Regions from separate parts of the Nonomuraea sp. NPDC048916 genome, predicted to be linked through region 1. Evidence: riboswitches for the same ligand, from Rfam matches in the RefSeq annotation. Region 1 holds a riboswitch; the other holds the start of a gene.
The links. Region 1 has a riboswitch for cyclic di-AMP ahead of AB0C16_RS26685 (NlpC/P60 family protein). Riboswitches for the same ligand answer to the same signal wherever they lie in the genome.
Positions count from the first base shown of each region.

Region 2: another riboswitch for cyclic di-AMP. It lies ahead of AB0C16_RS19480 (CHAP domain-containing protein); the one in region 1 lies ahead of AB0C16_RS26685 (NlpC/P60 family protein).

Region 1 is NZ_JBEZFS010000026.1:72,619-77,489, reverse strand. Features, by position in the region: gene AB0C16_RS26700 (RDD family protein) at 217-699, opposite strand; gene AB0C16_RS26695 (RDD family protein) at 808-2,160, opposite strand; gene AB0C16_RS26690 (amino-acid N-acetyltransferase) at 2,246-2,815, opposite strand; cyclic di-AMP (ydaO/yuaA leader) riboswitch at 3,072-3,219, shown strand; gene AB0C16_RS26685 (NlpC/P60 family protein) at 3,225-4,265, shown strand; gene AB0C16_RS26680 (LuxR C-terminal-related transcriptional regulator) at 4,300-4,512, opposite strand; gene AB0C16_RS26675 (cytochrome P450) at 4,687-4,871, shown strand, end outside.
Region 2 is NZ_JBEZFS010000016.1:139,625-144,495, forward strand. Features, by position in the region: gene AB0C16_RS19465 (DUF6716 putative glycosyltransferase) at 1-387, opposite strand, end outside; gene AB0C16_RS19470 (hypothetical protein) at 384-1,328, opposite strand; gene AB0C16_RS19475 (aldo/keto reductase) at 1,437-2,258, shown strand; cyclic di-AMP (ydaO/yuaA leader) riboswitch at 2,839-2,975, shown strand; gene AB0C16_RS19480 (CHAP domain-containing protein) at 2,989-3,651, shown strand; gene AB0C16_RS19485 (YciI family protein) at 3,857-4,285, shown strand; gene AB0C16_RS19490 (RNA polymerase sigma factor) at 4,455-4,871, shown strand, end outside.

The sequences.
Region 1 (4,871 bases):
CCGACGCGGCGAGCAGGAGCAGGAGCGGCTCTCACGCCGCGCGGGATGACATCCCCCGCACCTGACCATAGCGGCACACAGACGCACTCGGTGTGTCAGGGGCACCAACGTCCGACATCCCGGACGCCCCATAGCCTAATGGCAGTCTCTCCAGGCTCCTTACCGGATCAAGGGAAAACTTTGCGGAAAGGCTTCGGCCAGAGGGACCGTCGAGGGTCAACCAAGATCTTTGACCACCCGGGTTCCCGCCAGCCTGTCGTGCGGGCCGCGTTCGAGCGGCTTGTCCACCAGGATGAGCAGGCCCACGGCGAACACGAAGATTCCGGCGAGCACATTGACCACCGGAATGCCCATCAGCATGACCGGACCGGGATACACCAGGGCGCGTTTCAGCAGAGCCCGCCGAGGAAGGTCGCCCGGCGTCACGTGAATCTTCATGATCGCCTTGCCGAACGTGCGACCGCGCGTGGAATGCGCGACCCAGTCATAGACCGTATATCCCAGCCCGGTCAGCAACCAGGCGAACACGCCCGGCAGTCGGCCGTCGAACCCGCCCAACACCCCGACAGTTCGGAAGACGCCCCACAGCGTAATGAACAGAATGTAATAGAAGACCCCGAAGACGAGACCTTCAATGAGCCGGGCTACGAGTCGTTCCCACCATTCCGCGGGCTTCGCGCCCGCCCGCATCCCGGCCATAACCCCACCTCGCCCCGTCGGCGATCCGGTCGACTCCCATATTGGTACGGGTCGTACACACAAAACAGAGGCCGACCAGCGGCCGGCCTCTGTTGACGTTGACGAAGGCTACTTGATCTTCACCACGACGGTGGCGGCCACCTTGTCGGCGAAGGTCTGCTGCAGCGGCTTGTCCCACAGCTGGGACGCGCCATTCAGGCCCACGGCGATCGCGGCGAGCAAAGGCCCGGCGAACGGCAGGAAGTAGAGGAGGTAGCCGCCCCACGTCGCGCCGGCCCGCTTGAGCGCGACGTCGTTGGGAATGCCCTCCAGCGGCACCGGCCCACCGACCTGGGCGATCTTGATACCCATGACCATCTTGCCGAGCGTCTGCCCCTTGGCCTTCGTCAGGAAGAACTCGTAGGCGACATAGACCCCGGTGAGGATGATGGCCATCACGAGACCGAACACGAACGGGCCCATAAAGCCCGTCGTCTGCCCGGTCGTCCAGTCGACCCTGGCGAGGAGGAGAGCTGTCAGGATCAACGACAGCACGGTCATGATCACACCGAAGATGACACCGTCGATCAGCCTCGCCACCAGCCGCTGCCACCACTCCGCGAGCGGAGCCGGGGCGCCGGGCGGCTGCACGCCCACCGGCTGGCCGTAGCCGGGCTGGCCGTAACCGGGCTGACCGTAGCCCGGCTGGCCGTAGCCGGGCTGCCCGTAGGCCGGCTGCTGCGGCTGGCCGTACTGCTGGCCATAGCCGGGCTGCTGGCCGTAGCCCTGCTGGGGCTGCGCGTAGCCGGGCTGGCCTCCGTACTGCTGGCCGTACTCCGGCTGGGAGCCGGGCTGCTGACCGTACTGCGGCTGGCCGTAGTCGGGCTGCTGGCCGTACTGCTGGCCGGAGGGCTGCTGCTGGCCGGAGGGCTGCTGCTGGCCGTAGCCCTGCTGGCCCGAAGGCTGCTGCTGGCCGTAACCTGGCTGGCCGTAGTCGGGCTGCTGACCGTACTGCGGTTGCTGGCCATACTGCGGCTGCTGACCGTAGCCGGGCTGGGACTGACCCTGCTGACCGTAGCCAGGCTGCTGACCCTGCTGGCCGTACGGCTGGCCGGGGGGCTGCTGCTGACCGTACTGCGCCTGCTGGCCATAACCGGGCTGCTGCTGGCCGTAGCCGGGCTGCTGCCCCTGCTGCTGGCCATAGCCCTGCTGGCCGTAGTCGGGCTGCTGACCATACTGCGGCTGCTGACCGTAGCCGGGCTGGGACTGGCCCTGCTGGCCGTAACCCTGCTGGCCGTACTGCGGCTGCTGGCCGTAACCGGGCTGGGGCTGCTGGCCGTAGTCGTCGGCACGGTAGCCCACGACCGTCACATCGGGGTCGGGCTCACCATGGGGGCGACCCTGGTACTGCTGTCCGTATTCAGGAGACCCGGCATTCTCGCCGGAATCGTCCTGAGGATACGGCGGCTGTCCTGTGCTCACCGTGTCACCTCGCTTCGAGTGCGCATGTGGCACGTGTCAGGACACATGCCTGTGCTGCACAACGTATCGACATAGGTATCAACAATCACCTTTCGTCTTTGTCAAGATCCGTGTCACCCGATGTCAAGTGGAGCAGCATACGGGTGTTGCCCAGGGTGTTCGGCTTGACATGTTCGAGATCAAGGAACTCCGCCACACCCTCGTCGTACGAGGCCAGGAGTTCGGCATAGACCTCGGGGGAGACAGGCGTGCCCTGGATGGGACGGAATCCGTGCCTGCCGAAGAAGTCGACTTCGAATGTGAGGCAGAAGACCCGATGCAGGCCCAACTCCGTCGCCGTGCCGAGCAGCGCGGAGACGATTCGGTGACCGATCCCGAGGCCGCGGAATTCGGGATCCACCGCGACCGTGCGGATCTCGGCGAGGTCCTCCCAGAGCACGTGCAGCGCTCCGCAGCCGACGACCTCCCCCGACCGCTCGGCCACCCAGAACTCCTGGACGTCCTCGTACAACGTGACCGTGGCCTTCCGCAGCAGGCGGGGCCCGGCCCCGGCATAGGTGGCGACCAGGCGCCCGATGGTCCTGACATCGGTGGTGCGGGCACGGCGTACGAGGATCCCGGTGTCCTGGACCGTCACTTCGGTGGCCTGTTCCATGGCTCTCCAGAGTACAGATCGCATTACGGCTCGCCCGTAAATCTCCCGTCTTACCCCTCTCCGACATGTCACCCCCAGGAGGACAAGGCCAGCCCAAACTAGGGCAAACAGGACATAAAATCAGTCAGGGGCGGCCGGGCACGACATCACCTTGTGACCCATCGGTAGCTCAACCTCGACCGAGTTGGCAGTTCTGGTTGAGCACCAACCCAAGGTGCACTAATGTCCAGCGACGATGTCACCCACGCGACCCCCGCGTGGAGACGCGCCCAATCCCCGCACGGGGAGCCGGGGACCCGCCGGTGGCGAACGCCACCACCGGGGTGAATCCGAGCGCGACGCTCGGTAGGGCTGCTCCGGCCCGAACCCGTCAGCTAACCCGGTAGGCGTCGACGAGAGGAGTTGGTTGGTGAAGCGCACGCGCGATCGCGGAAGGAAGGCCGCGGGCGAGCACGCCCGCCCTCCGGAACACTCCGGACCCCGCCGGCTCGCCGTCCTCGGTGCGGTGATCAGTGCGCTCGTGTTCGCCGTTCCCGCGGCTCCGGCCGTCGCCGACCCCAAGCCGTCCCTCGAAGACCTGTCCAAGCAGGTCGAGGAGATGCACACGCAGATCGAGACGCTGACCGAGGAATACAACGGCCAGCGGGAGAAGCTCAAGACCGCCCAGAAGTCCGCCGAGGCCGCGAAGAAGACGCTGGCCACCAGCGAGACCGACCTGGCCACCAAGCGTGCCAGGGCCGTCCTGCTGGCCCAGAACGAGTACATGACCGGTGGCCTCGGCCGGGCCATGGCCCTGATCAACTCCGAGGACCCCGAGGGCTTCCTCGACCGCGCCGCCACCACCTTCGCCCTGGAGCATGAGCAGGGCGAGGAGGTCAACCAGGTCACCTGGGCCAGGGCGACGGCCGAACGGGCCAGAGACAGCGCCAAGGCCCGCATCGACGAGGTGCAGAAGATCGTCGCCGACGTCGACACCAAGCGTGACAAGATCGTGAAGCTGGTCGCCAAGGTCGAGAGCAACCTGTTCAGCCGCGCGCTGGGCGAGGCCGGGCGTCCCGGCACCCGCGCCGTGCGGGTCAGCCTGCCGATCGCGGGCAGCGGCAAGGCCGCCGAGGCCGCGAGGTGGGCGCTCACGCAGCAGCTCAAGCCCTACGTCTGGGGCGCCGAGGGGCCGAGCAGCTACGACTGCTCCGGCCTGGTCATGGCCGCCTACCAGCAGGTGGGCATCTCGCTGCCGCACTACACCGGCAGCCAGTGGACCGCCGGCAGGCACATCTCCAAGGAGGAGCTGCGGCCGGGCGACCTGGTGTTCTTCTACACCGACCTGCACCACGTCGGCATCTACCTCGGCGGCGGCATGATGGTCCACGCGCCCCGGACGGGTGACGTCGTGCGCATCGCGTCGATCGCCCGGCGGCCGTTCGCCGGTGCCGTGCGCATCGCCGACTGAGCGGCGGCGTCACCGGGTCGGTCGCCGGAAATCGCTAGATCAGCTGGCGCCGCGCCGCCCAGGCCACGGCCTCGATCGCCGTGGCGACCCCGATGCGGTCACAGATCCCCCGCAGCCTGCGGCGGACCGTGCGGCCGCTGATATCCAGGCGTCTGCCGACCCGATCGACCGTGACTCCCTTGGCAAGCTCCGCCAGCAACGCTAAGTCGGCATGGCTCAGCTCAACACCCTCGGTGAGCACATCCATCGGGAGCCCTCCCCCCAACAGCGATTCTCCCCGAAACACCCTGCTCGTCCCGCAGACGGTAAACGCATATCTGAAAGGCCGTCAAGCGCGACAATGCCTGCGCTTGACGACACACGTTGACATGATCCCTTATATATGAAGTACTCGTGATATGTCGTCACACTTCGGAGCGCGATGAGCGATCACAGTGATCCTTACAGCTCGTCGTTGAGCGCCACCGACGTGCTGGGTTTCGATCCGTTCGATCCGGATTTTGTGCGCGATCCATACTCGTGCTACCGCGAAATGCGGCAGGAGGGCGCGCTGCTCCGCACCCGTGGCGGGCTTCTGGTGGCGACCACGTACGAGCACTGTTCGAC
Region 2 (4,871 bases), on a different contig from region 1:
GTGGACCACGAACAGGTCGCAGCCGCTGCGGTAGAGCCACGCCTTCTCGGTGGCGGGCACCGAGATGCCGGGCAGCCCGGTCACGATCACCGGCCGCGGCCGCAGCCCGTCGAGCGTCTCGGCCACCAGCACGTCCACGACGGGCCCCGTACAGGCCACGATGATCACGTCGGGCCGGATCCGCTCCGCCATGCGCCGCACGGCCCGCGCGGACAGCACCGGGGGCGCCGGGCGGTCGCCGACGGCGGCGGCCGTCTGCGGCGGGGACGGCGCGATGGGCGTGCGCACCACCACGAGCTCCGTCGCGCAGCCGGACGGCAGGTCGCCGAGCAGGCACGCCACCCACTTCAGATACGAGTCGGAGTCGGCGATCGCCAGCACCCTCACCCGGTCACTCCTGTCAGATGCGAGCGCAGCGCGGGGGCCGCGCCGCTGGTCCACCAGTCGTCCGGCACGTCGACCGGCTCGACCGCGACGCCGCGCGGGCCGAGCAGCACCCGCAGCGAGGCGATGGCGGTCGACGGCAGGCTGAGCACCCGCTGCCCCGGGCCGAGGCCGCGCAGGGTGAGCTCCGCGGGGGCGCCCGGGTCGTGCACGGTGATGCCCGGCCGCCCGCGGATCAGCGCCACGTCCACGGGGTCCTCGCGGCGGTGCGGGTAGTAGGCGAGCGGTTCCCCGGCGGCCAGCTCGGTGATCCAGCGCAGGTAGCGGTCGCGGCGCACCAGGCCGTTCCTGACCAGCGAGGTGCCGAGCACGACGGTCCGCTCGGCGGGGCCGGGCTCAGTGAGCGGCTGCGCGCGCAGCCAGGGGAAGTCGTGGCGGACCAGGTCGACGCCCGCCCGGCGGACGCCCTCCACCAGGCCGGCGGGCACCGGCAGCGCGGTGAAGACGGTGGGGCGGCTCGCGCGCAGCCGGACGGCGGCGGCCAGCCCGAGCGCCGTGCGCAGCGTTCCGGGGTGGGCGCGGGCCCGCAGCAGCGGCCGGTACGGCCCCGCCGCGAGGAGTTCGAGCAGCCGGAGCGTGGCCAGCCCGTCGTCGACGACCACGAGAGGGCCGGGACGGGAAGTGAGCCAGCGCAGCTGCGTCCTGCCGGAGAAGGCGTCGCCGACGGCGTGCGGCCGGCGGGGCATGCGCTCGCGCGGCTCGGCCAGTTCCAGTCCCTCGGGCAGAGGGAGGCGGCACAGCTCGGCGCGGGTGGCCCTGAGCGGGCGCAGCCTCGCCCTCGGCACGATGACCGTGGCGGGGCCGAGCAGCCCGGCGTGGTGGGCCTCGACGGCGCACAGCATCTGGAGCGGGGACTCCACCCAGGCCGACGCCCGATCTCGCACGCTGTCTCCCAGTCTGTTCTCCCCGCCGGGTGATGGCCCGTGCATGACCGCTTCAAGCTAGCCCGGCCGCCTGAAGCGGTGAGGAACGCCGCGTGAACAATGGAGGGTATGAATTCGCTCTTGCTCAACAGTGACGGCGTCCAGATCCCGCAGATCGGGTTCGGCGTCTGGCGGGTGCCCGACGACGCGGCCGAACAGTCGGTGAAGACCGCGCTGGAGGTCGGCTACCGGCATATCGACACCGCGACGCTTTACCGGAACGAGGCGGGCGTGGGCCGGGCCGTACACGCCTCGGGCATCCCGCGCGCCAAGTTGTTCATCACCACCAAGCTGTGGAACACCGACCACGAGCGGGCCGAGGAGGCGTTCGAGGAGAGCCTGGCCCGGCTCGGGCTCGACTACGTCGACCTCTACCTCATCCACTGGCCGATGCCGGCGCGCGACACCTACCTGCGGGCCTGGCGGGGGCTGGAGAAGATCTACCGTGACGGCCGGGCCAAGGCCATCGGCGTGTCCAACTTCACCGTGAAGACGCTCACGAGGCTGCTGGACGAGGCCGACATCGCGCCGTCGATCAACCAGATCGAGCTCCACCCCTACTTCCAGCAGCGCGAGCTCCGGGCGTTCCACGAGGCCAACGGCATCCTCACCGAGGCGTGGAGCCCGCTCGGGCAGGGCCGGGGGCTGCTGGAGGACCGGGCGCTGGCGGTGCTGTCGGAGAAGCACAACCGGACTCCCGCGCAGATCGTGCTCCGCTGGCACATCCAGCTGGGCAACGTGGCGATCCCCAAGTCGGTCACGCCGTCGCGGATCAAGGAAAACCTCGGCATTTTCAACTTCATCCTCGACCATGAGGACATCGCGGCCATCGGGGCGATGAACATCGGAAAGCGGCTCGGACCCGACCCGGACACCTTCAACCAGGCGTAAAGGATGATCTTTCCCCGCGGCCACCCCCGCACGGCAAGCACGTGGAGGTGGCCGAGGCCGTGATCGCGGCGGGCAAGGCGGTGCTGTGCGAGAAGCCCTGGCCGCTGCGCTCGCCGACGCCGAGCGGGTGGTGCGGCCGGCCCGCGCTTCGGCGACATTCGCTCCGTTCACGCCGGCTTTGACTTCGCTTTACCGTACGACCCGCTGCATCGGCTCTGGGCGCCGGAACTCGGCGGCGGGAGCGCCGCTCTACCCGGACGGGAAGCGGGCGCCGGCGGACGTCTCGCTCCTGGGAGCCCTGCCCAACAGCGCCTACGCGGTGGGCACCGGGATGCGGGCGGACATCGAGGCGCCGTCCTGGGCGCCGCGGCGGATCGCGCTCAGCGACCCGTCGATCGAGCCGGTACGAGCTCGCGGACGCCGATGGGGCACCTCGCGGACGCGTGGAAACAACTTTGTTAACCGAACCAGTTACCCTCTTGTAATCCCCTTGCCCCTTGTATTACCTTATGGGGCATTCGCGGCATACGTCCGGTTTGTCCGTTCGTTGCCGGCCCATCGCAGAGAACATCGCAGGATCTACCTGCGACCGCTGAATCCGCATCACGCGGAACCGGGGACCCAGGTCCCATTGGGGTGAATCGGCACATCGTGCCGTAGGGCAGCTTCCACGTCCGAACCCGTCAGCTAACCCGGTAAGCGGTATGGAAGCAAGGAGTCACCCCACCCGATGGCCACGCATCGTCTTTCCCATGCCACCAGGCACCTAGCCGTCCGCGCCGCCCTGGGCGTCACCCTCGCCGCCACCGCGGTCTTCGGCGCCGTCGCCCCCGCCGCCGCGGACTCCCACCAGCACGCGGGTTCGGCCACGGAGACCCAGGCCGAGACCAGTGCGGTCAGCGTGACGGCCGAGCAGGTCCTCGCCCTGGCCAGAGCCCAGATCGGCACCTCGGAGAACGCCTACGGCGGAGGCACCAAGTTCCAGAAGTGGTACGCCGCCTCGCAGCGCGCCGCCGAGACGATCGCCCGTGACGGCGGCAACAGGGCGGCCTACCTCAACGCCGCCTGGTGCGCGATGTTCGTCTCCTGGGTCGGGGAGAACGCCGGCGCCCGCTCCCAGATCGGCTGGGACGCCTACACCGTGACGCACGCCCAGTGGTTCGCCGACAACGGCCGCTGGGGCACCACCCCCAAGCCCGGCGCCGTCGTCTTCTTCGCCTGGAACGGCGGAAAGAGCCTGAGCTCCATTGACCACGTCGGCTTCGTCGTCAAGGACAACGGCAACGGCACCCTGACCACGATCGAGGGCAACACCGGCAACGGCAAGGTCGAGGAGCGGGTCCGGCCCACGTGGCAGGTCGTCGGCTACGGCTACCCGCAGTACACGAGCTGATCCCCTCACCTCCCTCCCCCGATCACACACACGTCCCCCTCCAGCGAGCGCGTGCCCCACTCCCCCTCGGGCGCGCGCTCGCCACTTTTCCGAAACAATCCACTGAACGCGTCGATTCGCGCCTGCGGGGTTCGACGCGTTGGTGAGCGCGGGGTCCGGCCGGGACCCGGCAACGAACGCGGAAGGAGCCGGCGCCGTGAAGTTCATGATCGTAGGTGCGGGCAACGAGGAGACCGAGGCCGGCGTCATGCCCAGCCAGGAACTGGTCGACGCGATGATGGAGTACAACGAGTCGCTGGTCAAGGCGGGGGTGTTGCTGGCGGCCGAGGGGCTCTACCCGAGCTCGCACGGGGCCCGCATCGCCTACAAGTCAGGCAAGGCGACCGTGCTCGACGGGCCCTTCACCGAGGCCAAGGAGCTCATCGCCGGATTCTGGCTGATCCAGGTCAAGTCGCGCGAAGAGGCGCTCGAGTGGGCGATGCGGCTCCCGGTGCCCTGCGACCACGACGGCATCGGCCTGCACGTGTGGCAGGTCTTCGACCCGACCGACATGCCACCGGAGTCCATGTCGCCGGAGACCGCCGAGCGCGAGCGGGCCCTGCGCGAGTCGCTGGAGGACCGCGACCCCGCCTGACCCCAGGCCCGGCCCGGGGAACGGGCCTGATTTGCGGACGGGCCTGATTTGCGGACGGGCCTGATTTGCGGACGGGCCTGGTTTGCGAGGGCCTGGTTTGCGGGCCGGAGCCGGTCTACGCGCCGGAGCCGGTTTGCGGGTGGGGCGCCCTGGCTGGTCTCATGGGCCGGTGAAGGCTTCCGAGACGCACCAGGCGATCGAGGCGGTGTGGCGGATCGAGGCGGCCCGGCTCATCGCCGGGCTGGCCCGGATGGTGCGCGACGTCGGCCTGGCCGAGGAGCTCGCACAGGACGCGCTGGTCGCGGCGCTGGAGCAGTGGCCGGAGTCGGGGGTGCCCCGCAACCCGGGCGCCTGGCTCATGGCCGTGTCCAAGCGGCGCGCCGTCGACCTGCTGCGCCGCCAGGAGCGCTACGAGCGCAAGCTGGCCGAGCTGGGCCGCGACCTCGACGGGGACGACGAGCTCCCCGACGTCGACGAGATCGAGGACGACCTGCTCCGGCTGGTGTTCACGGCCTGCCATCCGGTGCTGTCGACCGAGGCGCGGGTGGCGATGACGCTGCGGGTGCTCGGCGGGCTGACGACCGAC